3 regions of the Streptomyces sp. GbtcB6 genome follow, and region 1 is predicted to be linked to each of the others. Evidence: riboswitches for the same ligand, from Rfam matches in the RefSeq annotation. Region 1 holds a riboswitch; each other region holds the start of a gene.
The links. Region 1 has a riboswitch for cobalamin ahead of KVT45_RS26390 (prenyltransferase/squalene oxidase repeat-containing protein). Riboswitches for the same ligand answer to the same signal wherever they lie in the genome.
Positions count from the first base shown of each region.

Region 2: it holds a riboswitch for cobalamin, as region 1 does, so the genes downstream of both, KVT45_RS00265 (cobalamin biosynthesis protein) here and KVT45_RS26390 (prenyltransferase/squalene oxidase repeat-containing protein) in region 1, are expected to answer to the same signal.
Region 3: it holds a riboswitch for cobalamin, as region 1 does, so the genes downstream of both, metE (5-methyltetrahydropteroyltriglutamate--homocysteine S-methyltransferase) here and KVT45_RS26390 (prenyltransferase/squalene oxidase repeat-containing protein) in region 1, are expected to answer to the same signal.

Region 1 is NZ_JAGXJL010000016.1:64,291-74,645, reverse strand. It holds gene KVT45_RS26420 (YoaK family protein) at 59-745, opposite strand; gene KVT45_RS26415 (transglycosylase SLT domain-containing protein) at 927-1,340, opposite strand; gene KVT45_RS26410 (ECF transporter S component) at 1,677-2,531, opposite strand; gene KVT45_RS26405 (ABC transporter ATP-binding protein) at 2,537-4,141, opposite strand; gene KVT45_RS26400 (energy-coupling factor transporter transmembrane protein EcfT) at 4,138-5,325, opposite strand; gene KVT45_RS26395 (SCO2322 family protein) at 5,435-6,052, opposite strand; gene KVT45_RS26390 (prenyltransferase/squalene oxidase repeat-containing protein) at 6,049-7,257, opposite strand; cobalamin riboswitch at 7,366-7,495, opposite strand; gene KVT45_RS26385 (phosphotransferase family protein) at 7,550-8,200, shown strand; gene KVT45_RS26380 (hypothetical protein) at 8,355-9,386, opposite strand; gene KVT45_RS26375 (XRE family transcriptional regulator) at 9,644-10,225, shown strand; gene KVT45_RS26370 (nuclear transport factor 2 family protein) at 10,260-10,355, opposite strand, start outside.
Region 2 is NZ_JAGXJL010000001.1:47,007-57,361, forward strand. It holds gene KVT45_RS00245 (class II aldolase/adducin family protein) at 141-875, opposite strand; gene KVT45_RS00250 (lysozyme) at 1,072-1,830, shown strand; gene KVT45_RS00255 (inorganic phosphate transporter) at 2,005-3,249, shown strand; gene KVT45_RS00260 (hypothetical protein) at 3,268-3,495, shown strand; cobalamin riboswitch at 3,637-3,779, shown strand; gene KVT45_RS00265 (cobalamin biosynthesis protein) at 3,879-4,829, shown strand; gene KVT45_RS00270 (cobyric acid synthase) at 4,826-6,337, shown strand; gene cobN (cobaltochelatase subunit CobN) at 6,334-9,999, shown strand; gene KVT45_RS00280 (putative cobaltochelatase) at 9,996-10,355, shown strand, end outside.
Region 3 is NZ_JAGXJL010000024.1:49,008-59,362, forward strand. It holds gene KVT45_RS33470 (hypothetical protein) at 1-1,428, opposite strand; gene KVT45_RS33475 (DUF6204 family protein) at 1,674-2,027, opposite strand; gene KVT45_RS33480 (histidine phosphatase family protein) at 2,089-2,640, opposite strand; gene metE (5-methyltetrahydropteroyltriglutamate--homocysteine S-methyltransferase) at 2,734-5,043, opposite strand; cobalamin riboswitch at 5,199-5,434, opposite strand; gene KVT45_RS33490 (IclR family transcriptional regulator) at 5,559-6,329, opposite strand; gene KVT45_RS33495 (cupin domain-containing protein) at 6,371-7,585, shown strand; gene KVT45_RS33500 (fumarylacetoacetate hydrolase family protein) at 7,582-8,496, shown strand; gene KVT45_RS33505 (maleylpyruvate isomerase family mycothiol-dependent enzyme) at 8,493-9,173, shown strand; gene KVT45_RS33510 (FAD-dependent oxidoreductase) at 9,205-10,355, shown strand, end outside.

The DNA of each region.
Region 1 (10,355 bases):
AGGGAGGCAGGAGCACCCCCTCCCTACGCCCCGTTCCTGCCTCCCCCGAGACGCGATGTCACTCCCTGCCCGAGGCGATCAGCGCCAGCACCCCGGACATGGCCGCCGCGACCATCAGCGGCACCCCCGGGCTGTGGTCGCGGATCAGCCAGGCGCCCAGGACCGCGCCGGCGAACAGTGCGGCGATCGCGGCCGCCCTGCGCGGGGAGCGGCGGCTGGTGCCGTCGCCGAGGCGGGACTCGGAGACGAGTCCGGTCAGGGTGGTGGTGAGGACCGTGGTCGCCGTGAGGTCGGGCACGCCCAGCTTGCGGACGTTCGCGTTGCGCAGCCCCATCGCGAAGGCGGTCAGCGCGATCAGGACGTACCTGGTCGCCGGCGTGCCGGACGCGGTGAAGGCCACCGCGGCCGCCCCGGCCAGCAGCACCGCCTCCGCGGCCAGGGTCGCCCGCATCCACCGGCGGCGGGAGCCGGCGGCGAACCGGGCCGCGACCCGGCCGCCCACCGCAGCGCCCAGCATGAAGGCGGCCAGGGAGGCCGCCGAGTGGGGGACGGAGAAGCCGGGCGTCCCGGCGGCCGCGAAGCCGAGGATCACCACGTTGCCGGTCATGTTGGCGGTGAAGACATGGCCCAGGCCGAGATAGCCGACGGCGTCGATCAGGCCGCTCACCAGCATCAGCGCCAGCAGAACGGCCACCAGCCGCACACCGCGGGTCTCGGGGTCGCGGGGCGGGGTGGCCGTCGTCATCGTTCCTCCGGCGGATGGGCTGGCTCCGGGCCCAGTGCACCACGTCCGGACCTACGTCGGCACCCTCGCCCAGGAGGAGGGAGGCGAGGGTGCCGGGGTTCAGGGGCGCGCGGCGCCGGGGATCAGCGGCGGGTGCGTGGCTCGGCCGCGATCGACCGCGGGTGCGCGCGGGTCGGCCGGCTCAGTACCAGCCGTTGGCCTGCCAGAAGCTCCAGGCGGCGGTCGGGCTGCCGTAGCGGGAGTTCATGTAGTCCAGACCCCACTTGATCTGGGTGGCCGGGTTGGTCTTCCAGTCGGAGCCGGCAGACGCCATCTTCGAGCCGGGCAGGGCCTGGACCAGGCCGTAGGCGCCGGAGGACGAGTTGGTGGCGGAGGGGTTCCAGCCGCTCTCGTGCGACACGATCTTGCTGAACGCGTTGAACTGTGCGGCGTCCGGAATCATCTTGTGCGCGATCGCCTGGGCGGAGGAGGCCGACGTGGTGGCGGCCTGGGCGGGCGCCGCGGTCAGGGCCATGCCGGCGGCGGCAGCGGCCACGGCGGCGGTGGTGAGGGCCTTCTTCGGGGAAGCGATGCGGCGGATGAAGGACACGGACACGGAGAACCTCGTTCGTCGGGGACAGGGAGTCGCCGTGCTCCGGAACCACCCGTGAGGGCCGTCCGTATGCGTCGGCGCCGCGGCCCGCTGTGGGCTCGTGGCGCCTGGCGACGTCGTCCAGACAAGCAGGCCGGAAAGCCGTCCGCAATCACCCCTTTTACTAGTGGTGGTCGCATAGGCGGCGGTGGTCCGTTGTGTGGCGTGGCTCTCAAACCGCAGGTCGGCGGGGGTTGCGAAACGGACATAACGGATAAGTCTGACTACTGTTCCGGATCGTAGGTGACGTGCGTCATGTGGGGTGCTTCACCGGTCCCGTCACCGGACGCGTACGAGATCTCACGCCCCGGGGCCGTCGAATGTGACCGCGGTCTCGAAGGCGGCCCGCCGGGTGGCCCGGCGCAGCGCCCGCAGCAACGCCGGACCGAGGACCAGGGTGAGGACGACCGTGCACAGGGCCCGCCCCAGGTTCCATCCCATGGCGGTGGCCAGGCTGTAGGCGAGGAAACGGGCCAGGTTGGCGGCGGGCCCGGCATGCGGGTCGAAGGCCAGGTTCGAGGCGTTGCCGGCCAGCAGCGGCCAGCCGGCCAGGTCGACGACCGTGCCGTAGGCGAACGCGGCCAGGAAGCCGTAACCCGCCAGCAGCGCCAGCTCGCCGCGGCCGCGCAGCCGCCCGGCACCCGGCAGCAGACCGGCCCCCATCGTGAACCAGCCCATCGCCAGCATCTGGAACGGCAGCCACGGCCCCACCCCGCCGGTGAGCAGCGCCGACGCGAACATGGTGAGCGAGCCCAGGGTGAACCCGAAGCCCGGCCCGAGCACCCGTCCGCTCAGCACCATCAGGAAGAACATCGGCTCGATCCCGGCGGTGCCGGCGCCGACCGGCCGCAGCGCCGCCCCCGTCGCGGCCAGCACGCCCAGCATGGCGACCGCCTTCGGACCGAGCCCCGACTCGGCGATCGTCGCCGCCAGCACGGCGACCAGCAGCACCAGCAGGCCCGCGAAGAGCCAGGGCGCGTCCTGGGCGTGCGAGGCGATCCGGGAGGAGGGCGGCGCGAGGAAGGGCCAGCCGACGGCGACCACCCCGACGACACTGACCAGGAGCAGGGCCGCGAGGGAGCGGGGGCCGAGCCGCACGGGGTTGTCCGCTCGGGACCGTGCCCGGGGACCGGACCTCGCCCGGGGAGGGGGCATGCCGGTCATGCCAGCGCCTCCTGGACCTGGGCCACGGTGAGCCACCGCTGCGGCGCGAGGATCTTCGTCACCTGCGGGGCGAAGGACGGCGAGGAGACGACGATGTCGTCGGTCGGCCCGTCCGCGATGACCTCCCCCTCCGCGAGCAGCACCACCCGGTGCGCGAGCTCCGCGGCCAGCTCCACGTCGTGCGTGGCCAGCACGATCGCGTGCCCGTCGGCGGCGAGCCCGCGCAACACGCCCACCAGCCGGGCCTTCGCCGCGTAGTCCAGGCCCCGGGTCGGCTCGTCGAGCAGGAGCAGCGGCGGCCGGGCGGTGAGGACGACGGCGAGCGCGAGGGCGAGCCGCTGCCCCTCGGAGAGATCACGGGGGTGCGTGTCGTCCGCGACCCCGGGAAGCAGTCCGGACACGAGCCCGCGGCAGGTCCCGGGCACCGCCCCCGCGTCCCGGTCGGCGGCCGCGCACTCGGCGCCGACCGTGTCGGCGTACAGCAGGTCCCGGGGTTCCTGCGGGACCAGTCCGACGAGGCGTACTAGATCGCGCGGGCGCGTGCGGTGCGGGACCGCGCCGCCGACCCGCACCGCGCCGGAGTCCGGCTCGACGAGCCCGACCAGGGCGCCCAGCAGCGTGGACTTCCCGGCGCCGTTGCGCCCCATGAGGGCGACGGTCTCCCCGGGGGCGACGGTGAGATCGACGCCGCACAGCGCGTCGACCCGGCCCCGGCGGACGGCGAGGGAGCGGACCTCGGCGAGCGGAACCGCGGGGCCGGCCGCGGGCCGCTGCTCCGGGGCCCGCCCGGCCAGGCGCTCCCGCAGCCCGGCCGCCCGCCGCCGGGCGTCCCGTACGGTCATCGGCAGCGGCGACCACCCGGCCAGCCGCCCGAGCTCCACCACCGGCGGACACACCGGCGACACGGCCATCACCTCGGCGGGCGTCCCGCACACCGGCGCGGCCCCGTCCCCCGGCAGCAGCACGACCTGGTCGGCGTACTGCACGACCCGCTCCAGCCGGTGCTCGGCCAGCAGAACCGTCGTCCCCAGGTCGTGCACCAGCCGCTGGAGCACGGCCAGCACCTCCTCGGCGGCGGCCGGGTCGAGCGCGGAGGTCGGCTCGTCGAGCACCAGGACCGCGGGATGCGGGGTGAGCACCGACCCGATCGCGACCCGCTGCCGCTGCCCGCCCGAGAGCGTGGCGATCGCCCGGTCCCGCAGCTCGGCGAGCCCCAGCAGATCCAGGGTCTCCTCCACCCGCCGCCGCATCACGGCCGGGGCGATCCCCAACGACTCCATCCCGTAGGCGAGTTCGTCCTCCACCGTGTCGGTCACGAAATGGGCGAGCGGATCCTGGCCCACCGTGCCGACGACGTCGGCGAGTTCGCGCGGCCGGTGGGTACGGGTGTCCCGGCCGGCGACCGTCACCCGGCCGCGCAGGGTGCCGCCGGTGAAGTGCGGCACGAGCCCGCTCACGGAGTTCAGAACCGTCGACTTCCCGGTGCCGGACGGGCCGACCAGGAGGACGAGTTCACCCTCGGGCACCTCGAAGTCGACGCCTCGGACGGCGGGTCGGGCAGCGCCCTCGTACGTCACGGAGACGTCTTCGAAGCGGATCACGACGGCTCCTCCTCGGGATCCTCGGGATCCTTGGGAACGATCAGGGCGGGCAGCAGGCCGAGCAGCACGGCGGCCGCTGGCCAGAGCGGAAGCGTGGGGGCGACCAGCGGTACGACCCCGGGGTGCAGGGCGTCCGGATCACGGACGGACGCCAGGGTGAGCAGGGCGGCGACGGCGGCGCCCGCCCCGGACACCAGCCAGGCCCGCGCGTCCCACGGGTCCGGCCGGTACCGGGTGCGCGGCGAACGCCGGCCGCCGAGCCGCAGCCCCGCCAGCGCGGCGACCACCCCGGCGAGCAGTACGGGCAGCCCGTAGCCGCCGCCCTCGGTGGTCAGCAGCCCGTACAGCCCCGCGCAGATGCCGAGCAGACCGCCGAGGGTGAGCGCGGCCGTCGTACGGCGGACCCGGTCCGGGACGTCGGCGCTGCGGCCGTACCCGCGCGCGTCCATCGCGGCGGCGAGGGCGACCGAACGCTCCAACGCGCCCTCCAGGACCGGGAGTCCGACCTGGAGCAGGCCGCGGATGCCGGAGTCGGGGCGGCCGCGCAGCCGCCGGGCGGCCCGCAGCCGCTGTACGTCGGCGACCAGGTGCGGCGCGAAGGTGAGGGCGACGACCGCGGCCACGCCCAGCTCGTACAGGGCGCCGGGCAGGGACTTGAGCAGCCGGGCCGGGCCGGCGAGCGCGTTCGCGGCGCCGACGCAGACGAGGAGGGTGGCGATCCTGAGGCCGTCGTACAGGGCGAAGACGAGTGCCTCGGCGGTGACCCGGCCACCGAGCCGGATGCCCTGGGCCCAGTGGGGGAGGGGCACTTCGGGGAGGGTGACGAGGGTGTGCGCGCCGGGGACGGGGGAGCCGAGCACGACGGTGAAGGCGAGGCGGACGAGGAGAACGGCGAGGGCGAGCCTGGCGAAGGCGGCGTAGGAACGGGACCAGGGGGCGGACCGGGTCCGGCAGACGGCCACGACGTAGGCGGTGACCGTGACGAGGAGGGCGAGGAGGAGCGGGTTGGTGGTACGGGACGCGGCGACACCGAGGGAGAGGGACCAGAGCCACCAGGCGCCGGGGTGTACGGGGGAGCGGCGCTGCTGCCGGGGGACGGGGGGTTTCGCTCGCCCGCGCTTGCGGGGTGCCGCTGCGCCCACCCTCCCCCACGCTCGGCTTCGCTCGCGCGGGGGGACCCCCATCGCCCCAGCGGCACGACTGCCCGCAGCCATGAAGCTGACGCGACTGCGGCGCCCCTTCAGGGGCGCGGGGAACTGCGCGACCAGCCCCCACCGGCCCGCACTGTGGCGCTCACGCATTCTTCCGCCGCCGTGCCTGCCAGAGGGCACCCGCAGCCACCACCACGACCACCCCCACGCCGGCCGCCAGGCCAAGCGACGGCCCGCTGTCCGACGTACCCCCCGCGGCCACCTTCTCCCCGCACCCCCGCGACGGATACCCCCCGATCGCGCACAACAACGCGTTCGTGTCGTACCGCAGCGGCTTCGCCACTGCCGCCAGCGCCTCCGCCGCCGTCGCGTCCGCGGACACCACCGCGCAGGCCGTCCGTCGCGCAGGCGGCCGCTCTCCCGAGGGCGCGTCCGCCGCCGTACCGAAGTCGACGACCAGCCCCACCCGCTTCCGGCCCCCGACGGCGGGCGTACCGGCGCAGATCGTCCCGAAGTCCGCCGTGCCGCGCGGCCGCGACGCGTCCGCCGAGTCCTCGCTCAGCGCGAAGCGGAACCCCTCGACCGAACCGTCGGCGGGCCGCGCGGTGGCGGGGCCCTGCGTGGCGTACGTCCAGCGCGCGCCGTCCCGCTCCCAGAAGGACCAGTAGCGGTAACCGGTGGCCGCCGCCGGCCCGGCGGCCGCCGCGCACAGCGTCAGCGCGGCCAGGAGCAGCAGCGCCGCACGGCGGACCGCGGTCACAGCTGCTGCTGCTTCCGGCGGCCGCTGAGCAGGAAGCCGATGCCGATACCGGCGACGAGGCCGGTGCCGACGATCCACCACACGCTGCTGCCGGACTTCTTCTCCTCGGTGTGCTTCGCGGCTGCGGTCCGCGGGGCCGGGCCCGTCGCGTTCAGCGCCGTCACCAGGTTCGTGCCGCCGAAGTCACGCGGGTCCGCGCCCATCGCGTGCGCGGCGAGGATCAGCTCGGCGTAGGCCGCCGGCCCGCTCTGCTCCGCCCACGGCACGGCGTGCGCCTCCAGCCAGGCGTACGGCTTCTTCGCCGGCTTCGTCCAGCCCTGCGCGGCCATGGCGACGACCGCGTCGGCGGTGTTGCCGTAGTCCGGCTGGGGCTTGGCACCGGGCAGCGTGGAGACGAGGTGGCCGGTCGCGGACGTGGCGTCCCCCAGGTACGCGGCGCCGTTGCGGGCCACCTCCTCCCGGGTGAGGGCCTGGTCGGAGTCGGCGCAGGCGTAGCCCTTTGCCGGGGCCTTCCCGGCCGTCGTCACGAACCCCCTGCCGAGGGCCCCGAGCACCCCGGCCGCGGTCGCGTCCGCGTTGGCGGCCAGCTTCCCCTGCTTGTCCGGCTGGTAGGCGAGGGCGCCGCCACCGTCCTCGGCGCAGGGGATGGACCACTTGGCGAGGAGGTCGTACGGCGACCTGTCCGCGCTCTCGCCGGCCGCCGCGAGCGCGCCGATGACCACACCGGTGGAGTTGGTGTCGCTGGCCGAGCCCGGGGTGTAGCCCCAGCCGCCGTCCTTGTTCTGCTGCGACTTCAGCCAGGTCACGGCCTTGTCCGCGGCGGCGTCGTGCCCGCCGGCCGCCTTCAGCGCCTGTACGGCGGCCGCCGTGCTGTTCGTGTCGACCGCCACCTTGGCGTCGCAGGCCGCCGCCGGGTCGGCGCGGAACGCGGCGAACGAGCCGTTCGCGCACTGCTGCCCGGCCAGCCAGTCCACCGCCTTCGCGGCCGGGGTCAGCCCCACCGCGCGCTGGGCCAGCAGGGCGAGGGACTGGCGCCAGACGCCGTCGAACTTGGGGTCCGAACTGCCGTACAGCCCCGACGGGAGGACCGCCGACGCGGACGGCGACGGGGACGTGCCGGCGGCGAGTGCGGTCGTCGCGGGCGTGGCGGTACCGATGACGGCGGTGGCGGCCAGCACCCCGGCGGTGCGGCGGAGGACGGTCATGGTCGGCGGGTGCCTCTCCCTGCGGGGAGCCGGGCAGCACGGGACACCCCGGCGGCTCGGCTCCGTAAACCTCGACGGTGCCGTGCGACGGCGGGCGCCGGCGCACATGAGCCGATCAACGTCCCGGGCGCGGCGGTCCGGCTTGCCACCAGGTGTGGCTCACGGTTGCGGGTCAGCGCCGGAATTGCACCGGCTTCCCCCCGTACGGGTGATGACGACCCGGCTACCTTACCGGCCGCCCGGGGGAAGCTGAGAGGGGGCTGTGCGGGGACCGACTCGTTATGGTCACGCCATGACGGGGAGACTGCTCGGCTCGGGGCGTTCGGCCGATGTGTACGAGATCGACGAGGCGTGGGTGCTGCGCCGGGACCGGGACGGCCGGGGGGACGCGGCCGCCGAGGGCGCGGTGATGGCGTACGTACGGGAGCACGGGTACCCGGCGCCCCGGGTGCGGCCCTCCGGGTCCCGTACCGAACTGGTCATGGAGCGGCTGTCCGGGCCGACCATGCTGGCGGCGCTGCTGGCGGGGGAGACGGACGCGGAGGAGGGCGGTGCGCTGCTCGCCTCGCTGCTGCGGCGGCTGCACGCCGTGCCCGGCCGGGACCCTGCCGACCCCGGCACCCGGGTCCTCCACCTGGACCTGCATCCGGACAACGTGATTCTGACTCCCGACGGCCCGCGGGTCATCGACTGGACCAACGCCGAGGACGGGCCGCCCGGGCTCGACTGGGGCATGTCCGCGGTGATCCTCGCTCAAGTGGCGCTGGGTGCTTACCCGTTGGCGCACAAGCTGCTGGCGGCCCTGCTCGCCGACCCGGCCGAACTGTCCGAGGAGGGGCTGGCGGAGGCTCTGCGGCGGCGGGCGGTCAATCCGACGATGAGCCGGGAGGAAGTCGAAGTGCTGGGTGAGGCAGGCGAGTTGATACGGACGATCGCGTTCTAGGGCGGCTCGTACGGACCTCGTCCACTGCGATTCGGTAGCGCCCTGAAGGGGCGCGGGGCCGTATCCGATATGCGGCTGCCGCCGCGTGGGCGCGACCAGCCACGACGGCGCCGCAGTCGACCGACGGCATGTCGCGGCACTTCCAGCGGAGCGCTCAGGCCGCGTTCGCGAGCGGGGCGATGCCTGCGGACAGGTGGCGGGCCATCCGGCGCAGCGCGTCGTCGCAGTGGGCCGGGGTCTCGCCGACCGCCACCCAGAGGGCCAGCCGGTCGGCGGCGGTGGCGTGCGGACCGGCGGTGACGTGGTCGCCGGTGTGCCGGGTGAGGAGCATGCGGTCGGCGCCGGGCTCGTGGGCGGCGTCGGGGGAGAGGTCCAGGTGGTCGAGGCGGCCGGTGGCGGCCGGGTAGGCGAACTGGATGGCGGCCGCCCGCTGCCGGGTGGGCGTCGTGTCGGGCACCTCGCCGGTGGCGAGGGCGGCCGCGGCCTGGGCGAGGTCGACGCCGGTGGCCCGCTTGACGAGGAGCGGGATCAGGTCGCCCGGGAGATGCGGGGCGACGTCGGTGACCCGGGGACCGCGGTCGGTGAGGGTGAGGCCGATGTGCAGGACGCCCCGGCCGACGCCGAGGGCGTGCACGGTGCGGTCGACGGCCAGCCGCAGGAAACGGTTGTGCAGCAGGCCGTCGTGGGCGTGCACGGTGTGCCGGAGCGGCTGCCGGGCGGGCGCCGGACCCAGGGTCGTACGGGTGATGGCGGCGATGCGGATCTCGCCGTCGAGGACGACCGTCTCGGCCGAGACACGGGGCGTGCCGGGGGCGTCGACGGGGACCGCGTGGCCGGCCAGCAGCGTGCGCAGCGCGGGCGGGTCGGCACACGCGGCGGCCGCGGCGAGGGAGGTGCCGGGCAGCCCCAACTGCCCGGCGATCGTGGCGGCGGTGACCGCGTACTCGCCCATGTGGGTCAGCACGCCGCGGACCCGGTGCCTGGCCGCGAACCGCAGCACCGCCGATGCCGTCGCGCCGCCCTTGCCGGGGTCCGCCGCGAGGTGACCGGCCAGGCACTGCTGTGCCCAGGCCGGCGGTGCGGCGTCCACCAGCAGCACCGGGCGGACCGCGGCGACACGCGTCAGCACGAACTCGTCGTACGCGCGCCGGCGGCCGGCACCGAGGAGCAGGACGGGCTGCGGCATCGGTTCGCCTCACCTTCTGGGGAGGAGGCGGGGCGGCTGGTCGCCCCGGATGCCGCTCCCCCATAGGCGGCACCCGGGGCGGGTCGGTTCGACCGTGGCCTGGTGAGGTGATCCTTTCCTGCCGGTCCGTCACATGTCAACGATTGCTGCCCCCTTGGGCAGTGGTCCTTGTCATGTCTGGTGGCCGGGACCGGTGATTGGATAGCCTCGCGTCTGCTCGGCCGACCGACCAACCACGCGTGTCCAGGGGGACCTTGGTGAGTGACGCCCATGCCCCGCTGACCGGCGTACTGGAACGGCTCGGGGAGCTGACCGGACGCCCCGGACGGCTGCCCGAGGTGCTGGACGTGGCCGACCTGTCGTACCGCACCGGGATCCCGGTCGGGGTGGTCGCCGAACTCCTCGCGGGCGGGGCCGCGCCCGAGGCGGGGCTCGCCGAACGGGTGCGGCAGCGGCTGGACTTCATCCGCGAGAACCGGCGCCGCCCCGACGGCAAGCGGTACTCGCTGGGCGAGCTCGCGGCGATCGCGGGCACCAGCAGGCAGTGGCTGAGCGAGTGGCGCAAGAGCGGGCTGCCGAGCCTCGAACACACCGACCGGCTGCGGCGGTTCTTCGGCCTGCCGGCCGGTTTCTTCACCGCAGACGAGCCGGAGGCGCTGTACGAGGCGCTCCAGCCGGTGCTCCAGGGTCTGGAGGCCCAGGCCGACCCGCTCTCCCGGCTCCGCGAGAGCGGCCTGGTCCGCCTGGCGGCCCGCGCCCCGCAGATGAACCCCCGCCAGCTGGCCACCCTCGCCGACCTGGCGGAGATGCTCATCACAGCCGAGCGCGCCGTCAACTGAGCCTCGGGCGAGCCGGGTTGCGCGCGGCACGGCTTCAGCCGCCCGCGGTGGGGGTCGGCCCGCCGAACGGCAGCACCAGGGACCTGGACGCCAGAAGCCACCGCCCGTCGACGCGCCGGAACCCGTCCTG
Region 2 (10,355 bases), on a different contig from region 1:
GGAGGGGGCTTCTGCGAGCGGGGCGGGCTTTCGGGCGGGCGCGGACGGTCCGGCACCTCCGGAAAGGTCCGTCGCGGCTCAGCGCCGTCGCGGCTCAGCGCCGTCGCGGCCGGCAAGGAGCGAGGGCGATCCGAGCGGGCTCAGCCCTGTCGCTGCCCATAACCGCGGAGCCGCTCGCCCGCCTCCGCCACCTGTTCCGGGGACAGCAGGCTCGGGGTCAGACCGGGCACCGAGGACGCCGTCAGCCACAGCCGGCACATCCACTCCAGCTGGGCGGTGCGGTCGTAGGCCCGGGTCAGGGTGGTGCCGTAGGTGATCGTGCCGTGGTTCTGGAGGAGGCAGCCGGAGCGGTCGGTCAGGGCGCGGAGCATGTTCTCGGCCAACTCGTCGGAGCCGTACGTCGCATACGGGGCAACCCGGACCGCGCCACCGAGAGCGGCGGACATGTAGTGGATCGCCGGCAGCTCGGGGACGAGCGTCGAGACGGCCGTCGCGTGGACGGCGTGGGTGTGGACGACCGCCCCGGCGTCGGTGCTGCCGTATACCGCGAGGTGCATCGGCAGTTCGCTGGTCGGGACCAGGGTGCCGAGGACCTGGCGGCCGGAGAGGTCCACGCCCGTCACGTCGTCCGGGGTGAGCCTGTCGTACGGCACGCCCGACGGCGTGACCAGCACGGTGTCGCCGACGCGGACCGAGACGTTGCCGGAGGTGCCGACGACCAGTCCGTCGGACACCGTGCGCCGGGCTGTGGCGACGAGTTCGCGCCAGGCACTCGCCTCCTCCGCGCGTACATCCCGCCTTCGCGGCTCCGACACACCCTGTGCGCCGGCGCGTCCGTCCCGTCCGTCACGCTCGTCCCGCCGCTGCTCAGCCATGGCCCGATCCTGCCAGGCGACGCCCCAACCGCCCCGCGCGGCAGGGCACTTTAGACCGGGCGTCCCGAATCCAGTAGAGCGCAAATCGCCCCAAAGCGTTCCATTTCACGGCTTGGCCGAAGATCGCCGAGGATACGCCGATCTTCCAATAATCTCTGGACGATTTTTCGTACACGTCGCCATTCCGGGGGGAAACATGGCCCGTGACCGCATTCCACCGTCCCGCCACCGCGTCCGCGTCCTGGCGGCGTCCTTGGCGGCGCTCGCCCTCGCGGGGACCACGGCCGCGCTCGCCGGGCTACCGGCGGCCGCGGCGAGCCTGCCGAAGGGGCACGACGTCTCCTCGCACCAGAAGAGCGTCGACTGGCCGAGCGCCAAGGCGAAAGGCGCCAGGTTCGTATACATCAAGGCAACCGAGTCCACCACCTACCTCAACCCCTACTTCGGCCAGCAGTACAACGGTTCGCGCCAGGCGGGAATCGTGCGGGGCGCCTACCACTTCGCCCTGCCGGACAAGTCGTCGGGCGCCCGGCAGGCCGCGTACTTCGTCAGCCACGGCGGCACCTGGACGGCGGACGGCTGGACGCTGCCGCCCGCGCTCGACGTCGAGTACAACCCGTACGACAAGAAGCACAGGTGCTACGGACTGAGCCACTCCAGGATGATCAAGTGGATCAGGTCCTTCAGCGATGAACTGCAGCGGGAGACCGGCCGGCGGCCGGTGATCTACACGACCACCAACTGGTGGAACCTCTGCACCGGTGGCAGCAGCGCGTTCGCCGCCGACCATGCGCTGTGGATCGCCCGCCACGGCTCGGCGGACGCGGGAGCACTGCCGGCCGGATGGTCGTCCTGGACCTTCTGGCAGTACGACAACAGCGGCAGCCTGCCGGGTGACCAGAATCTCTTCAACGGGTCGGCGGGCCGGCTGAAGTCGTTCGCCATGGGCCTCTAGTCAAGGCGGGACTGGGCCGCCGGACCGGCACCGGGACGGCGGCCTCGGTCCACCCCGCCCCCGGACATCGCAAAGTTGATTCCAGACACCACCAGGACCGCCCCAGTTCACCTTCCGTTCATCCAGGTTGCCTACGGTCCAACAGCCAATGACCTCGAAAGATTGCCTGGGTAAATGGAAAACTTCTCGCTGATCTTGGCGATTGTGGTGGTAACCGCACTCGCGTTTGATTTCACGAACGGTTTCCACGACACCGCCAACGCGATGGCCACGACCATCTCGACCGGTGCGCTCAAGCCCAAGATCGCGGTGACCATGTCCGCCGCGCTCAACCTGGTGGGCGCCTTCCTCTCGGTGGAGGTCGCCAACACGATCTCCAAGGGTCTCGTCGACGAGAACGGCATTCGTCCCGAGGTCATCTTCGCCGCACTCGTCGGCGCCATCCTCTGGAACCTCGTGACCTGGCTGGTGGGCCTGCCCTCCAGTTCCTCGCACGCCCTGATGGGTGGTCTGATCGGCGCCACCGTCGCCTCCGCCGGCCTCGGCGCGGTCCACGGCGACGTGCTCGTCACCAAGGTCCTGCTCCCGGCGGTCGCCGCCCCCGTGGTCGCGGGCCTCGCGGCGATGCTCGCCACCCGCCTGTCCTACGGGATCGGCAAGAACGCCGACGACAACGCCACCCGCAAGGGCTTCCGCGCCGGCCAGATCGCCTCCGCCGGACTGGTCTCGCTCGCGCACGGCACCAACGACGCGCAGAAGACGATGGGCATCATCACCCTCGCGCTGATCGCGGGCGGCTCCATCGCCCCCGGCTCGAACCCTCCCACCTGGGTCATCCTCTCCGCCGGCCTCGCGATCGCGCTCGGCACCTACATCGGCGGCTGGCGGATCATCCGCACCATGGGCAAGGGCCTGACCGACCTCCAGCCGCAGCAGGGCTTCGCCGCCCAGACCAGCGCGGCCACCGCCATCCTGGCCTCCTCCCACCTCGGCTTCTCCCTCTCCACCACGCACGTCGTCTCCGGTTCGGTGATGGGCGCGGGCCTCGGCCGCAAGGGCGGCACGGTCCGCTGGTCCACCGCGACCCGGATGATGGTCGCCTGGGTGCTCACGCTCCCGGCCGCCGCGCTGGTCGGCGCCCTAGCCGAGTCCGTGACGGACCTCGGCGACTGGGGCACGGCGGTCGTCGCCGTCTTCCTCGTGGCCGCCAGCGCCGCGATCTGGAAGCTCTCCCGCCGCGAGGTCGTGGACAGCGCCAACGTCACCGACGCCGTGGAGCCGGCCGGCGTGGTGACCACGGCGATCGCCGCCGTGACCCCGCCCCCCGCGGGCCCGGTCGCGGAGGACCTGACCGCCACGATCCCCTCCCCTTCCCCCGCCCCGGCTGCTCCCGCGACCGACCCGGCCGCCACCGTCTGACCCCGAGGAAGAAGCGACATGAACATCGACTGGGCAGCCATCGGCTCCGTCTTCGGCGTCAGCCTCGTGGCCACGGTGGGTCTGGTGGCCCTGTTCACCCTCGGCATCAAGGGCCTCTCCGCCCGCGAACGCGCCACCGCTCAGGGCAACTCCGCGACCCTGGCCGTGACCGCCGCCTACCTCTGCTTCGCCGGCTGCGCGGCCGCCGTGGCATGGGGTATCCACCTGATCGTGGCGAAGGCCTGACGCGGCAGCACCTCACAGGCATCGAGAAGGCTCCTCTCCCGTCCGCTCGGAGAGGAGCCTTCGGCATGTCCCACAGGCCCCGCAGGGCAACCGGTGTGGGCCTTCCCACACACTCCCCTCCCAGGTCAACGGCAAGTTGACGGGTCTTCCAGGGCGTGGTGGACTTCCGGAGCCATGTACGGCGGCAAGGGAGGAAGCCGGTGTGAATCCGGCGCGGTCCCGCCACTGTCACCGGGGTAGCAATCCCCGGGAGCCAGGAACTCTCACCGCCGGTCTCGTCGAACCAGGGCGCGGACACCCTGAGTGAGGACATATCGCCATGCGCGGCTGCCGACCGAGGTTCAGTACCCGGCCCGTCCCCGACCCCGCGGCCGGCTGAGCCGATGGGTGCCGATCGCGTCTTCGCGTACGGCGCCGCCGCCGGCCTTCTCGGTGATCTGCTGCTCGGCGACCCGCGCCGGGGGCATCCGGTCGCCGTGTTCGGGCGGGCGGCCGGGGCCGTGGAGCGGGTGCTGTGGCGGGACCACCGCGGGTGGGGCGCGCTGCACACCGCCGTGTGCGCCGGTGGCGCCATGGCGCTGGGTGCCGTTGCCCAACGGGTCGTACGACCGTCCACCGCCTCGTCCGTCACGCTCACCGCGGCCGCCACCTGGGCCGTCGTCGGGGGCACTTCACTCGCCCGCGAGGCCCGCGTCATCGGGCGTGCCCTGGAGGCGGGCGACGTCGAGGCGGCCCGTGCGCGGCTGCCGCATCTGTGCGGACGGGACCCGCAGGCCCTGGACGCCGACGGGATCGCACGGGCGGTCGTGGAGTCCGTCGCCGAGAACACCAGCGACGCCGTCGTCGGCGCGCTGGTGTGGGGAGCCGTCGGCGGGGTGCCGGGGCTGCTCGGGTTCCGGGCCGTCAACACCCTGGACGCCATGGTCGGGCACAAGTCGGCCCGGTACCGGCGGTACGGGTGGGCTTCGGCGCGGCTGGACGACGTGGCGGGGTGGCCGGGAGCGCGGCTCACCGCCGTACTGGCCGCCCTGGCCGGGAGTGACACCAAGGGAGCGGTGCGGGCCTGGCGGGCCGACGCGGCGAAGCATCCGAGTCCCAACGCCGGGCCCGTGGAGGCTTCGTTCGCCGGGGCGTTGGGGGTGCGGCTCGGGGGGACGTTGTCGTATGGCGGGCGGGTCGAGCACCGGCCGGTGCTGAACGGGGAGGGGCGGGCCGTGGAAGTCGCGGACATCGATCGGGCGGTGCGGTTGTCGCGGCGGGTGGGGTGGCTGGCGTTGGGGGCGAGTGCGGCGGGGGCCCTGCTGCGCAAATCGCTCTCGGGGAGGGCGTCATGAACAACGGAGGCCTCCTCGTAGCCGGTACCACCTCCGACGCCGGTAAGAGCGTCGTCACCGCAGGTATCTGCCGGTGGCTGGTGCGGCAGGGTGTGAAAGTCGCGCCGTTCAAGGCACAGAACATGTCCCTCAACTCCTTTGTCACGCGCGAAGGTGCCGAGATCGGGCGGGCACAGGCCATGCAGGCGCAGGCCTGCCGGGTGGAGCCGACCGCGCTCATGAACCCCGTGCTGCTCAAGCCCGGTGGCGAGCAGAGCAGTCAGGTCGTGCTGCTCGGCAGGCCGGTCGGTGAGCTGAGCGCGCGCGGGTACCACGGTGGGCGGCAGCAGCGGCTGCTCGGCACCGTGCTCGACTGTCTCGCCGAGTTGCGGGGCACGTATGACGCGGTGATCTGTGAGGGCGCCGGCAGTCCGGCGGAGATCAACCTGCGGCGGACCGACATCGTGAACATGGGGATCGCCCGGAACGCCGGGTTGCCCGTGCTCGTGGTCGGGGACATCGACCGCGGGGGCGTCTTCGCCTCCTTCTTCGGGACGGTGGCACTGCTGTCGCCGGAGGATCAGGCCCTCGTCGCCGGGTTCCTCGTCAACAAGTTCCGGGGGGACGTCTCGCTGCTCGAACCCGGGCTGGACATGCTGCACGGGCTCACCGGGCGGCACACCTACGGCGTCCTGCCCTTCCGGCACGGGCTCGGGATCGACGAGGAGGACGGGCTCCGGGTCTCCCTGCGGGGGACCGTCCGGGAGTCGAACACGGCCCCGCCCGTCGGGGAGGACGTGCTCCGGGTCGCCGTCTGCGCGATCCCGCTGATGTCCAACTTCACCGACGTGGACGCGCTGGCCGCCGAACCGGGCGTGGTGGTGCGGTTCGTGGACCGGCCGGAAGAGCTGGCCGACGCCGATCTCGTGGTGGTTCCGGGGACCCGGGGAACGGTCCGGGCCCTGGAGTGGCTGCGGGAGCGGGGGCTGGCCGAGGCACTGCGGCGCCGGGCCGCCGAGGGGCGGCCCGTGCTCGGCGTCTGCGGCGGCTTCCAGATCCTCGGCGAGCACATCGAGGACGAGGTCGAGAGCCGCAAGGGGGCCGTCGACGGGCTCGGTGTGCTGCCCGTACGCGTCCGGTTCGCCCGGGAGAAGACGCTCACCCGGCCCGTCGGAGAGGCCCTCGGCGAGCGCGTCGAGGGGTACGAGATCCATCACGGGGTCGGCGAAGTGACCGGCGGGGAACCCTTCTTGGACGGCTGCCGGGTCGGGCAGACCTGGGGCACGCACTGGCACGGTTCCCTGGAGTCGGACGGTTTCCGCCGGGCCTTCCTGCGCGAGGTGGCGGCCGCCGCGGGCCGCCGGTTCGTGCCGGCCCCCGACACCTCGTTCGCCGCGCTGCGCGAGGAGCAGCTCGACCGGCTCGGCGACCTGATCGAACAGCACGCGGACACGGACGCGCTCTGGCGGCTCATCGAGTCGGGCGCGCCGCAAGGACTGCCTTTCATTCCACCGGGAGCGCCCGCATGAGCACTGTGTTGTTGTTGTCGACCGCAGACACCGATCTGCTGGCGGCCCGGGCCGCCTCCGGTGCCGACTACCGGATCGGCAATCCGACGCGCGTCGACGTCACGGCGGAGCTGCCCGCGCTCGTCGAGGGCGCGGACATCGCCGTCGTACGGCTGCTCGGCGGCAAGCGTGCCTGGGAGGACGGGCTCGCCGCGCTGCGGGCCGCCGGTATCCCGACCGTGCTGCTGGGCGGCGAGACGGTGCCGGACGCCGAGCTGATGGCCGAGTCGTCGGTGCCGGCGGGTGTGGTCGCCGAGGCCCTCAGGTACCTCGTCGAGGGCGGCCCCGCCAACCTCACCGAGCTGGCCCGGTTCCTGTCCGACACCGTGCTGCTGACCGGCGAGGGGTTCGTCGAGCCGCAGAAGATGCCCGAGTTCGGCGTCCACGGCACCCGGACCCGGGAGAGCGGCCGGCCGACCGTCGGGGTGCTCTTCTACCGGGCCCATGAACTGAGCGGCAACACCGGCTTCGTGGACACCCTGTGCGACGCGATCGAGGCACGCGGCGCCAACGCCCTTCCGGTGTACTGCGGTTCGCTGCGCGGGGCGGACCCCGGGCTGTACGAGATCCTCGCCGGGGCCGACGCGCTGGTCGCCACCGTCCTGGCGGCCGGCGGCACGCACGCCTCGCAGGCCTCGGCCGGCGGCGACGAGGAGGCCTGGGACATCGGGGCGCTCGCCGACCTCGACGTGCCGGTGCTGCAGGGCCTCTGCCTGACCTCCTCCCGGCAGGCCTGGGACGAGTCCGACGCCGCCCTCTCCCCCATGGACGCGGCGATGCAGGTCGCGATCCCGGAGTTCGACGGACGGCTGATCACGGTCCCCTTCTCCTTCAAGGAGCGGGTCGATGACGATGGAGCCGACGTTCCGGTGTACGTCGCCGACCCCGAGCGGGCCGGACGCGTCGCCGGAATCGCCGTACGGCACGCGCGGCTGCGGCACAAGCCGAACGCGGAGAAGAAGATCGCGCTGGTCTTCACCGCGTACCCGACCAAGCACTCGCGCGTCGGCAACGCCGTCGGACTGGACACCCCCGCCTCGGCGGTGCGGGTGCTGGATGCGCTGCGGGATGCCGGGTACGCGGTCGAAGGGCACCCCGACGACGGCGACGAGTTGATCCACCGGCTCATCAACGCCGGTGGCCACGACGTCGAATGGCTCACCGAGGAGCAGCTGGCCGCAGCGCCCGCGCGGGTGCCGCTCGCGGACTACCGGGCGTGGTTCGAGAAGCTCGACCCGCAGCTCGGGGACGCGATGACGGAGGCGTGGGGTGAGCCGCCGGGCTCGCTGTACGTCGACGGCGAGGACATCGTGCTGGCCTCCCTCCAGTTCGGGAACGTCGTCGTCATGATCCAGCCGCCGCGCGGCTTCGGCGAGAACCCGATCGCGATCTACCACGACCCCGACATGCCGCCGTCCCACCACTACATGGCGGCGTACCGGTGGCTCGACAACTCCTTCGGCGCCGACGCGATCGTCCACATGGGCAAGCACGGCACCCTGGAGTGGCTGCCCGGCAAGGGCCTCGGCCTCAGCGGCGGGTGCGCGCCGGACGCCGTACTCGGGGAACTGCCGCTGGTCTACCCGTTCATCGTCAACGACCCCGGTGAGGGCACCCAGGCCAAGCGGCGCGGGCACGCCACGGTCGTCGACCACCTGGTGCCGCCGATGGCCCGTGCCGACACCTACGGCGACCTGGCCAAACTGGAGCAGCTGCTCGACGAGTACGCGCTGGTCTCCGACCTGGACCCGACGAAGGCACCGGCCGTGCGGGCGCAGATCTGGACGCTGGTGAAGGCGGCCGAGCTCCACCACGACCTGCACGTGGACGAGCAGCCGGAGGAAGACGACTTCGACTCGTTCGTCATGCACATCGACGGCTATCTGTGCGAGATCAAGGACGTGCAGATCCGCGACGGCCTGCACATTCTGGGTGGCGGTCCGGTCGGCGAGCCGCGCGTGAACCTGGTGCTGGCGGTGCTGCGCGCCTCGCAGGTGTGGGGCGGGCAGGCCAACGCGCTGCCGGGGCTCAGGGCCTGCTTCGCGGCCCATTTCGGGCTGGTGGAGAAGGAGTTGCTGGCCGAGCCGGGCGCGCCGGTGAAGGTGCCGGTGGAGCTGACGGATCTCGTCGAGGGCCCGTCGCGTACCGCGGCCGACGCGATCGACCTGCTGGAACAGCTGTGCCGCCGGGTCGCGGAGGGCATGGAGCAGCGGGACTGGGCCGTCGCCGAGAGCCGGGCTCTCGTACGGGAGGTGCTCGGCACCGAACTCCCGGACGGCGTGGCGGTACTGGAGTTCGCGTGCACCGAGGTCGTGCCGCGTCTCGCCCGGACCACGGACGAGATCGGGCACATCCTCAAGGCCCTGGACGGCGGTTACGTCCCGGCCGGCCCGTCCGGCTCCCCCACCCGCGGCCTGGTCAACGTCCTCCCCACCGGCCGGAACTTCTACTCGGTCGACCCCAAGGCCATCCCGTCCCGGCTGAGCTGGGAGGTCGGCCAGTCGCTCGCGGACTCGCTGGTGCAGCGGTACCTCCAGGACACGGGCGAGTACCCGAAGTCCGTCGGCCTGACGGTGTGGGGCACGTCGGCGATGCGCACGCAGGGCGACGACATCGCCGAGATCCTGGCGCTGCTGGGCTGCCGTCCGGTGTGGGACGAGGCGTCGCGGCGCGTGACCGGCTTCGAGGTGGTCCCCCTCGGCGAGCTGGGCCGGCCGCGCATCGATGTCACGGTGCGGATCTCCGGCTTCTTCCGGGACGCGTTCCCGCACGTGGTCGGGCTGATCGACGATGCGGTGCGCAGGGTCGCCGAGCTGGACGAGCCGGCGGAGTCCAACTACGTGCGGGCCCACGCCGACGAGGACACGGCCGAACACGGCGACCGGCGGCGCGCGACGGCCCGTATCTTCGGCTCCAAGCCGGGGGCCTACGGCGCCGGGCTGCTGCCGCTGATCGACGCCCGCAACTGGCGCTCCGACGCCGACCTCGCCGAGGTGTACGCGGTGTGGGGCGGTTACGCCTACGGGCGCGGGCTCGACGGGCGGGCGGCGCGCGGGGACATGGAGACCGCGTTCAAGCGGATCGCCGTCGCCGCGAAGAACGTGGACACCCGTGAGCACGACCTCGTGGACGCCGACGACTACTTCCAGTACCACGGCGGCATGGTCGCCATGGTGCGCCATCTGACCGGCACCAACCCCGAGGCCTACGTGGGTGATTCGGCCACGCCGGACCAGGTGCGGACCCGGACGCTGGGCGAGGAGACGCACCGCGTCTTCCGGGCTCGGGTCGTGAACCCCCGCTGGATGGCGGCCATGCGCCGGCACGGCTACAAGGGTGCCTTCGAGATGGCGGCGACCGTCGACTACCTCTTCGGCTACGACGCCACCGCCGGGGTCGTGGACGACTGGATGTACGAGAAGCTCAGCGCGGAGTACGTCTTCGACGCGGAGAACCGGGACTTCATGAAGAAGTCCAACCCGTGGGCGCTGCGCGGCATCACCGAACGGCTCCTGGAGGCCGCCGACCGGGGCCTGTGGGCCGAGCCGGACGCGGACACCCTGGAGCGGCTGCGCGCCACCTACCTGGAGTTGGAAGGCGACTTGGAGGGCGACGACCAGTGAGCACCCCCTTCCCCTTTACGGCCGTCGTCGGTCAGGACGACCTGCGGCTCGCGCTGCTGCTGAACGCCGTCTCGCCGGCGGTCGGCGGCGTGCTGGTGCGCGGTGAGAAGGGCACGGCGAAGAGCACCGCCGTACGTGCCCTGTCGGCGCTGCTGCCGGGCGTGGACGTCGTCGCCGGCTGCCGTTTCTCCTGCGACCCGGCCGCCCCGGACCCGGTCTGCCCGGACGGCCCGCACGAACCGGGCGCCTACGAGTCCCGCCCGGCGCGGATGGTCGAACTGCCGGTCGGTGCCTCCGAGGACCGGCTGGTGGGCGCGCTGGACATCGAGCGTGCCCTGGCGGAGGGCGTGAAGGCC
Region 3 (10,355 bases), on a different contig from region 1:
TCAGAGGCCGTCGCCCGCCAGCTTCCACTCGCGGTGCAGGGCGCCCAGCGGGATGCCCCGTTCCAGCACCGGTGTGCCGAAGACCGACAGCTGGAGGCGGAGGGTGCCGGAGAGGTCGACACCGCCGTACAGGTTCCAGGCGCCCTGGACGTCCGCGCCCGGGGTGGCGGAGGTGGCGGTGACCGTGCCGGTCGCCTCACCGCGCAGGTACGGCGCCAGGTCGGCGGTGACGCCGACGCTGCCGTAGAGGCCGACGGAGGCCTCGGCGCCGAGCGTGGTCCTGACGCTGCCCGCGGTCGTCACCGAGGTGCGCACCGGCGTGCTCGTCATGGTCGAGCTGCTGACCGGCGTCCAGCCCTGGGCCGTGCCGAAGGTGCCGCCCGCCTTGAAGTCGCCCTTCAGGTTCTGCTCCACGTCCACGGTGATCTTCCCGTCGCCGCTCACCTGGAGATAGCAGGTCAGGTCGAGGTTGACGACGACGGGGACCACGCCGACCTGGAGGACCGGGTCGGCGTGCAGCTTGGCGAACGGGATGCGCAGCGGGGTGGCCGTGGCCGCCGCCCGCCCCTTGACCGCCCAGCCGGAGTCCCAGTCGCCGGAGACGCCGAGGTAGGCGGAGCCGGGCGCGGTGCCGGTGCCCGCGCCGCCGTAGGCGAAGTCGACCTGCGGCGCGACCTGGACGAAGCCGGAGACCGAGGCCGCGGCGGACGCCGGGGAGCCTTCGGGGGCCGGTACCTCGGTGCTGACGTCGAGCCGGAGGCTGCCGAGCGGCACGGTGGCGCCCTCGGGACCGACGTGCGCGTCAGCGGACCGGGACCAGGACACCTTGACGTCGGGCAGCAGCTTGTCGACGTCGAAGGCGGCAGGGTCGACGGGCACGGTGCCCTTGGCGGTGTCGTCGCCGAGGAGGGCGTCGAGGGTGGCGGGCTCGGTCTGCACCTCGGTGCCCGCGTCGGTCTCGCCGAGCACCTTGGTCACCTTGGCGAGCAGTCCGTCCGGGGCGCCGGGCGCGGGGGTACTGGCGATGACGTCACCGACGGCGGCCTGCCGGGCCGAAGCGGAGGCCGAGGCGGAGGCCGATGGCGTGGGGCTGGGGGAGACGGCCGGGGCAGCCGTATGTCCCTTCCCCGCCGAATTCCCTTTCGCGGCACTTGATATGACGGCCCGTCGGGTCTTGCCGTCGTACGAGCTGACGCTGAGCGTGGTGCGATGGGCCGGCCGGCCCTTCCCCGCCGAGCCGGCGGCCGTGGTCGCGGTCGCGGCGGGTGCGGCGGCGACGGCGAGCGCCTGGCCGTCCGTGCGGGCGGCGGCGGTGGCACCGTCGGAGACCCGGGCGGTCTCCCGGGAACGGTCGCCGGCGGAGGTCTGGTGCTGCGGCGAGGAGCAGCCGGCGGCGAGGAGAAGGGCGGTCACGGCGAAGGCGGGCATGAGGGCATGCCCTGGCCTCGTGCGTCTGCGCAAGGTCGGTCCTGAGGGTGGGGGGTGGCAAAGGAACACCGTTCTTTGTTACCGACAGGTAGAACTGGTCGGTAACTCGATGTGGCCCCGAGCATGCCACGCCTCCGACATGGGAACTCCGCAATCAGGTCACATCCCGACGTGACCTGAACCACGGCGACTTCAGGCCGCCGTGGCCGTTTCCGCGAGGGGTCCGCCCTGCCGCAGCGCGGCCGTCAGCCCTGCGCGGCCGCCCTGCGCTGCCGCTTGCCGAGGGGTGCCTGGGAGAGGTCCTCCGCGCTGGACCTGAGGTTCTTGTAGCCGTAGCCGCGCTCGGCCAGCCATGCCCTGGCCGCCTCCTCGGCGCGCTCGGTCGCCTCCAGGATGTCCTCCTCTTCCTCCCCGCTGTCCTGGAAGCGGAAGGTGAAGGCCGGGCGGGCGTTGATGTCGTAACTGAGGTGGCCCTCGGGCGTGAAGGCCGCGCGCAGCACGTCGTGCTCGGCGGCCCGGGAGAGCAGTTCGGCGCGCTGGCCGGCGTTGAGGCCGTCGAAGACGCCGCGGACGGTGACGCGGAAGATGCGGGTGGTCATGGCGCGACCCTAGGCAGGACGCGGCGCACCGCTCCACCGCATTTCCGGCGCCCCGCCGCGGTTACCCGCCGACCTGGCCGAGCCGCAGGTTCCAGCGACCGGGCCCGCCCGTGATCTCCGTCGCCGACAGCGGCGGGGTGTCCACGCGCCAGAACGCTGCTTCGGGTGCCCCCAGCACGTGCAGCACCATGGCCCGCACCACCTCCGGCTCCACCACGGCGATCGTCCTTCCGATGGTCAGGCCCGTCCGGTCCAGCCACCCGGCGACCCGCGCGCACAACTCCCGTACCGACTCGCCCCCGTGGGGCGCGGCCCCCGGGTCGGTCAGCCACTGGAGCAGTGCGTCGGGTTCGGCGGCGCCGAGCTCCTCCAGCGTCCGGCCCCGCCAACGGCCCGCGTCCAGGCCCGACAGCTCGGGCTCCGCCGAGGCGTCGAGGCCCAGCGCGGCCGCCGTCTCCCGGCAGCGCACGCCGGGGGAGTGGACCACCTCGCCCGCGGCCGGCAGGGACAGTGCCACCGTCCCGGGGTTCTCGATCGAGTCGCCGTCGTAGAAGCGGGCCCGCCGCAGCGAGGGGGTGAAGGCCGGGGCTATGAGGATGACTCGGCAGGTCACGGGGCGGTTTCTCCATGGTCGTCCGTCAGGTGTCGGCGGCGGGCGCCGGACGCGCACGACAGTACGCCGTCCGGCACCCGCACCAGGACCCGGCTACAGCTCCGCACGCACCGAACGTGCCGCCGCGACCAGGTTCTCCAGGGAGGCCCGGACCTCCGGCCAGCCGCGGGTCTTCAGCCCGCAGTCGGGGTTGACCCAGAGCCGTTCGGCGGGGATGGCCCGCAGGCCGGTCCGCACCAGGTCGGCGGCCTCGGCCGGGCTCGGCACCCGGGGCGAGTGGATGTCGTAGACCCCGGGTCCCGCCTCGCGCGGATAGCCGTGTGCGGCGAGCTCGCGGGCGACCTGCATGTGCGAGCGGGCCGCCTCCAGGCTGATGACGTCCGCGTCGAGGTCGTCGATGGCCCGGACGATGTCGCCGAACTCGGCGTAGCACATGTGCGTGTGGATCTGGGTCTCCGGACGGACTCCGCCGGTCGTCAGGCGGAACGCCTCGGTCGCCCACGCCAGATACCCGGCCCGGTCGGCGGCCCGCAGTGGCAGGGTCTCGCGCAGCGCGGGCTCGTCGACCTGGATGACCGAAGTGCCCGCGGCCTCAAGGTCGTTCACCTCGTCGCGCAGGGCGAGGGCGACCTGCCGGGCGGTGTCGCCGAGCGGCTGGTCGTCCCGGACGAACGACCAGGCCAGCATGGTCACCGGCCCGGTCAGCATGCCCTTGACCGGGCGGTCGGTGAGCGACAGCGCGTACGACGTCCAGCGCACCGTCATCGGCTCGGGGCGGGAGATGTCACCGGCCAGGACCGGCGGGCGCACGTACCGGGTGCCGTACGACTGCACCCAGCCGTGCTGGGTGGCCAGGTACCCCGTCAGCTGCTCGGCGAAGTACTGGACCATGTCGTTGCGTTCGGGTTCGCCGTGCACCAGGACGTCCAGACCGGCCTTCTCCTGGAAGGCGACCACCTCCCGGATCTCGGCCCTGACCCGCTCCTCGTACCCGGCCGTGTCGATCCGGCCCGCCCGCAAGTCCGCCCGTGCGGTGCGCAGTTCGCCGGTCTGCGGGAACGATCCGATGGTCGTCGTTGGCAGCAACGGCAGCCGAAGGTGGGCGCGTTGGGCGGCGGAGCGTTCGGCGTACGGCTGGCAGCGGCGGGCGTCGGCCGGGGTGACGGCGGCACACCGGGCGCGGACGGCGGGATCGCGGGTGATCGGCGAACCCGCCCGGGAGGCCAGGTCGGCGCGGTTGGCGGCGAGTTCGGCGGCGATGGTGTCGGGGCCCTGGGCGAGGCCCTTGGCGAGGGTGACGATCTCGGCGGTCTTCTGCTTCGCGAAGGCCAGCCAGCGCAGGATCTGCGGTGCGATGTCCCGCTCGGCGGCCGTGTCCAGCGGCACGTGCAGGAGGGAGCAGGAGGCGGCCACGTCGACCTGGTCGGCGAGGCCCAGCAGGGTGCCGAGGGTGGTGAGGGACGCCGGCAGGTCGTTGACCCAGATGTTGCGGCCGTTGACGACACCGGCGATCAGCCGCTTTCCGGGCAGCCCGCCGACGGCGGCCAGGGCGTCCAGGTTGGCGGCCGCCGCCCCGGTGAAGTCGAGGGCGAGCCCTTCGACCGGGGCCTTGGCCAGCACCGGCAGGGCCTCGCCGAGCCGGTCGAAGTAGGAGGCGACCAGGAGCTTCGGCCGGTCGGTGCGGGCGCCCAGGTCGCGGTAGGCGCGGGCGGCGGCGGCCAGCTCTGCCGGGGTGCGGTCCTGGACCAGGGCGGGCTCGTCGAGCTGCACCCACTCGGCGCCGGCCGCCCGCAGGTCGGCGAGGACCTCGGCGTACACCGGGAGCAGCCGGTCGAGGAGGGTGAGCGGGTCGAAGCCGGCGGGCACGCCGGGCGCCGGCTTGGCGAGCAGCAGGTAGGTGACCGGGCCGACCAGCACCGGACGGGTGGCGAGCCCGAGGGCCAGCGCCTCCCGCAACTCGCCCACCTGCTTGGCGGAGTTCGCGGCGAAGACGGTGTCCGGGCCCAACTCCGGTACCAGGTAGTGGTAGTTGGTGTCGAACCACTTCGTCATCTCCAGCGGCGCGATGTCCTGGGTACCGCGGGCCATGGCGAAGTAGCCGTCCAGGGCGTCGGCGTCGACGGCGGCGCGGTGCCGCTCGGGGACGGCGCCGACCATCACGGTGGTGTCGAGGACGTGGTCGTAGTACGAGAAGTCACCGGTCGGCACCTCGTGGATGCCGGCCTCGGCGACCTGCCGCCAGGTGGAGCGGCGCAGTTCGGCGGCGGTGGCACGCAGGGCGTCGGCGGTGATCCGGCCCTTCCAGTAGCTCTCGATCGCCTTCTTCAGTTCCCGGGCCGGCCCCTGGCGGGGGTAGCCGTACACGGTGGCCCGGGCTGCCGCGGCTGCGGACTTGGCTGTCACGGAGATCTCCTTCGCGAGACGATTCCCTGAGATCCCGGCGACGGGACGAGAGCGCGAAGGGGTGACGAACCGGACGGCGACGGTCGTACCCGACCGTCCGTCCGACCTGCACGCCGACCCGCCCACGAGGTCACCGGGATGTCCGCGCACGAGTGGTTCGCACACGGGCAGTTGGCAGGTCTTCGGACTCGCGGGCGCGTCTCGTCGTACAAAGTCGTACCTAGTCGTACGAGACCCCTACTGGCCGTCGCTTCCCGGATCCGGTGGATCCAGTGCGTATGACGGCGGTCGTTCCCACTCACCGCTGCGGGGCAGTCCCGGACTCACACCGGGTTCCCTCTTACGACATCCCGTCTGGCGAACGGGACGAACCAGCTGCGGGGTCCACCTTACGACCCACGTGAGGGAAGCGCCCCGAAAGGGGCGCGGGGCGTCGTCGATATGCGGCTCCGCCGCGTGGGCGCGACCAGCCCCCGACTACCCGCAGTCGCCCTCCAACAAGACCCTCCCGATCCCTAGGCGGACAACTCCTCCTCGATCCCCCGAACCACTCCACCCAAGGCCGCCACCAACTCCCCCAGCCGGCCCTTCTCATACCGCACGCTCGGCAGCGAGACCGAAACCCCCGCCACCACCCTCCCGTCGGCCCCCCGAACCGGCACCCCCACCGCGACCAGCCCCCGCTCCGACCGCTCCCGGTTCACGGCGAAGCCACCCCGCCGCACCCGCGCCAGCTCCCGCCGCAGCCCGGCGAGGTCCGGCCGCTCGGTCGGCCGGTCCCGGTACCGCTCCTCCGCGTACACCTCAGCCAGCTGCTCCTCCGGCAGGTCCGCCAGCAGCAGCAGTCCGCCCGTGGTCCGGTGCGCCGGGAACACCATCCCCTCCCGGGACCCCACCCGGAGCACCCGCGCACACTCCACACTGGCGATGAACCGGACGGAGTCGCCCGTGCGGATGACGAGGTTGGCCGTCTCCTCCACCACCTCGACCAGCCGCCGCAGATGCGGCAGCGCGACCGCCCGCAGCCGCGACACCTGCGACTGCGAGTGCGCGGCCAGCTCCAGGACCGGCCCGGCGCGGTAGATCCGGTCCTCGTCCTGGACGGCGAAGTCCCGGTACACGAGCATCGCCAGCAGCCGGTGCGCGGTGGACCGGGCCACGCCCAGCCGCTCGGCGATCTGCGACACGGTCAGCCCGCCCTCCAGCTGGAGCATCGCCGCGGCGCGCAGCGCGTGGTCGACACTCGCGATGGCGTACGGCGGCGGATTCTTCAGCGGCTTGTCCATCCCTCCAGAGTAGACACGGGATTCTGTTCTCCAGAATCTCCATGTCTTCCAGGTGGACACGGCGCACCCTGAGGGTTGTGACGCAGACCTTTACCCCAGACCGGGCCACGGACTCCCCGGTGCGCCTCCGGGCCGCCGCGGCGCCGGGGCAGCCCGAGGTCACCCCGGCCCTCGAAGAGCTGTACCGGGGCTTCGAGCGGGAGCTCCTCGTCCCGCTGTGGACCGAGATCGGCGACCTCATGCCGGCCCACCCGCGCTCCCGGGCCGTGCCCCACGTATGGCGCTGGCAGCAGCTGCGCGCCCTGGCCGCGCGGTCCGGCGACCTGGTTCCGGTGGGCCGCGGCGGCGAGCGCCGGGCCATCGCGCTCGCCAACCCGGCACTCGGCGGCCGGCCCTTCGCGACGCCGACCCTGTGGGCCGCGATCCAGTACCTGATGCCCGGCGAGGACGCCCCCGAGCACCGCCACACCCAGCACGCCTTCCGGTTCGTGGTGGAGGGCGAGGGCGTGTGGACGGTCGTCGGCGGCGACCCGGTCGCGATGCGGCGGGGCGACTTCCTGCCGCAGGCCGGCTGGCACATGCACGCCCACCACAACGCCACCGCCGAGCCGATGGCCTGGATCGACGGGCTGGACATCCCGTTCCAGTACCTCACCGAGTCGCAGTTCTTCGAGTTCGGCCGGGACGAGATCAGCGACGCCGAGCGGATCACCCCGGAGCGTTCGCGCTCCGAGCGCCTGTGGGGGCATCCGGGCCTCAGTCCGGTGGCGGCCACCGAGGCAGCCGAGGCCGCCGCCCCCGGCACCCCCCTCCTGGCCTACCGCTGGGAGCACACCGACCGCGCCCTCGCCGACCAGCTCGCGCTGGAGTCCGAGGGGTTCGCCGGCACCGTCGAGCCGGGCCACGCGGCCGTCCGCTTCACCGACCCGGCGACCGGCGCCGACGTGCTGCCCACCGTCCGCGCCGAGATGCACCGCGTCACGCGCGGCACCGAGACCGCGCCCGTCCGCGAGACCGGTTCGTCGGTGTACCAGGTCTTCGACGGCTCCGGCACGGTCACCGTCGGGGAGACGTCCTGGTCCGTCACGCGCGGCGACCTGTTCGTCGTGCCCTCCTGGCAGCCGCTGTCGGTCCGCTCCGAGGCAGGGGCGACCGACTCCGACTCCGGCGCGCTGGACCTGTTCCGGTTCAGCGACTCCCCGGTCTTCGAGGCCCTCCGGCTCAACCGCACGCACGTGGAAGGAACCACCCGATGAAGCTCGCGACCCTCCGCACCGGCGCCACCACCCGGGCCGTACGCCTCGACGGCGAGAGCGGCGAGAGCGGCGAGAGCGGCGAGAGCGGCCAGAGCGGCCAGAGCGGCGAGCCCGGCGGGGCCGGCGGGACGCTGGTCGACCTCGGCCTCCCGGACGTGGGTGCCGTGCTGCGCCAGGACGGCTGGCGGGAGTTCGCCGCCGCGGCGACCGGCCCGGCCTACCCGCTGGCCGGCGCCGACTTCGCCCCCGTCGTCCCCGCCCCCTCCAAGGTGGTGTGCGTCGGCCTCAACTACCGCAACCACATTCAGGAGATGGGCCGCGACCTGCCCGAACACCCTACCCTGTTCGCGAAGTTCGCGGACTGCCTGATCGGTGCGGGCGACGACATCGTGCGGCCGGAGGAGACCGGGCAGTTCGACTGGGAGGCCGAACTCGCCGTCGTGGTGGGCAGGACGGTACGGCGGGCACGCGGGGCCGAGGCCGCGGCGGCGATCGCCGGGTTCACCGTCCTCAACGACATCACCTGCCGGGACTGGCAGTTCCGCACCCGGGAGTGGCTTCAGGGCAAGGCGTGGGACTCCAGCACGCCGGTCGGGCCGTATCTCGTCACCCCGGACGAACTGCCGGGCGGTGTCCGGCCCGCGCTCGACATCCGGCTGGCCGTCGACGGCGAGGTGATGCAGTCCGACTCCACCGGGGACCTGCTCTTCGACCCGGTCGCGCTGGTGGAGTACGTGTCGACGATGGTCCGGCTCAACCCCGGCGACCTCATCGCCACCGGCACGCCCGGCGGGGTCGGCCAGGCCCGCGAGCCGCAGCGCTTCCTGCTGGGCGGCGAGACCGTCGTCACGGAGATCGCGGGCATCGGGCGGCTGGCCAACCGGGTCGTACGGGAGACGTCCGCCCGATGAGCCGTACCCTCGCGGACGCCCGGCGCTGGGCCCGGTCCGGCACCGAGCTGTTCCTCAAGGCCGCCGACGCCGACCTGGACCCGCCCAGCGGGCTGCCCGGCTGGACCCGAAGCCACCTGGTCGCCCATGTGGCCGCCAACGCCGACGCGTTGGGCAACCTCGTGCACTGGGCCGCCACCGGCGAGCCGACCCCGATGTACGCCTCGCCCGAGGAGCGCGCCGCCGGCATCGAGCACGGTGCCCGGCGGCCCGCGGCCGAACTGACCGCATGGCTGCGGCGGTCGGCCGACACCCTCGCCGACGCCATGGACGCGCTCGACGGGGTCCAGTGGCGGTCGCCGGTCGTGACCGGCCAGGGCCGTACCGTCCCGGCCACCGAACTGCCCTGGCTGCGCGCCCGCGAGGTGTGCGTGCACGCCGTCGACCTCGCCACCGGGGTGTCCTTCGCCGGCCTCCCGGCCGGCTTCCTCGCCGCGCTCTGCGACGACGCGGTCGCCAAACGGGCCGCCGCGGCCACCGGCCCGGCCCTCGTCCTGCGGTCCGACGGCCACCGCTGGGAGCTGCCGGGCCCGGGCGGGCCGGCCGAACTCACCGGCGGACTCCCCGAGATCGCCGCCTACCTCACCGGCCGCCCGGCCCCCTTCGACGGCGCGCCCGTCCTGACCCCCTGGCTCTGAGCAGCCTGCCCCGGTACGCAAGGAAGAGACCATGACCGCACCCACACCCCCCACCGGCCCGCACCGCCCCGACGTCCTCGTCGTCGGGGGCGGCATCGGCGGCCTCAGTACCGCCTTCGCCCTCACCCGGGCGGGACTGCGGGTGCGCGTCCTCGAACGCGCCGAGGAGTTCGGCGAGGTCGGCGCCGGCATCCAGCTCGCGCCCAACTGCACCCGCATCCTCGACGACTACGGCCTGCTCGACGAGGCCAGGAGCCTCGGTGTGCTCCCCGAGGCCATAGTGATGCGCGACGCCCTCGACGCCCGTGAACTCACCCGGCTCGACCTGCCCGACCTGGCACGCCGGTACGGCTACCCGTACCTGGTCATCCACCGCAGCGACCTGCACGCCCTCCTCCTGCGCGCCTGCCGGGCGGCCGGCGTCGAGCTGTGCACCGGCCGGAAGGTCGTCGGGTACGAGAACACCGGTGCCGGCGCCCGGATCCGGCTGGCGGACGGCCGTACCGAGGAGGCCGCGCTGGTCGTCGCCGCCGACGGACTGCACTCCGTGGCACGGCGGCAGTTCGTGGGCGACGACGTGGTCAGCTCGCGTTACGTGGCCTACCGGGCGGCCGTGCCCATCGAGCGGGTGCGGGGCAACGGGGTCGCGGAGAAGGACGTCGTCGTGTACGTCGGGCCGCGCTGCCACTTCGTGCAGTACCCGCTGCGCGGCGGCGAGATGCTCAACCAGGTCGCCGTCTTCGCGTCGCCGTCGGCCGATGCGGGTGCCGCAGGGACCGCGGGTGCCGCGGGCGACGCGCGGTGGGGCGGGCCCGAGGAGCTCGACGCGGCCTTCGAGGCCACCTGTGACACCGTCCGCCAGGGCATCCCGTTCATGTGGCGGGACCGCTGGTGGCAGATGCTCGACCGGGACCCGGTGGACACCTGGGTGCACGGCCGGGTCGCCCTGCTCGGCGACGCCGCGCATCCGCCGCTGCAGTACATGGCCCAGGGCGCGATCATGGCGATCGAGGACGGCTGGGTGCTCGCCCACCATCTCACCCGTACCGCCCCGGACTGGGATGCGGCCCTCGCCGCCTACCAGGCGGTCCGGGTCGAGCACTGCCGCCGGGTGCAGACCACCGCCCGCACCTGGGGCGAGCTGTGGCACCTCGAAGGCGAGGAACGCCTCCGGCGCAACGC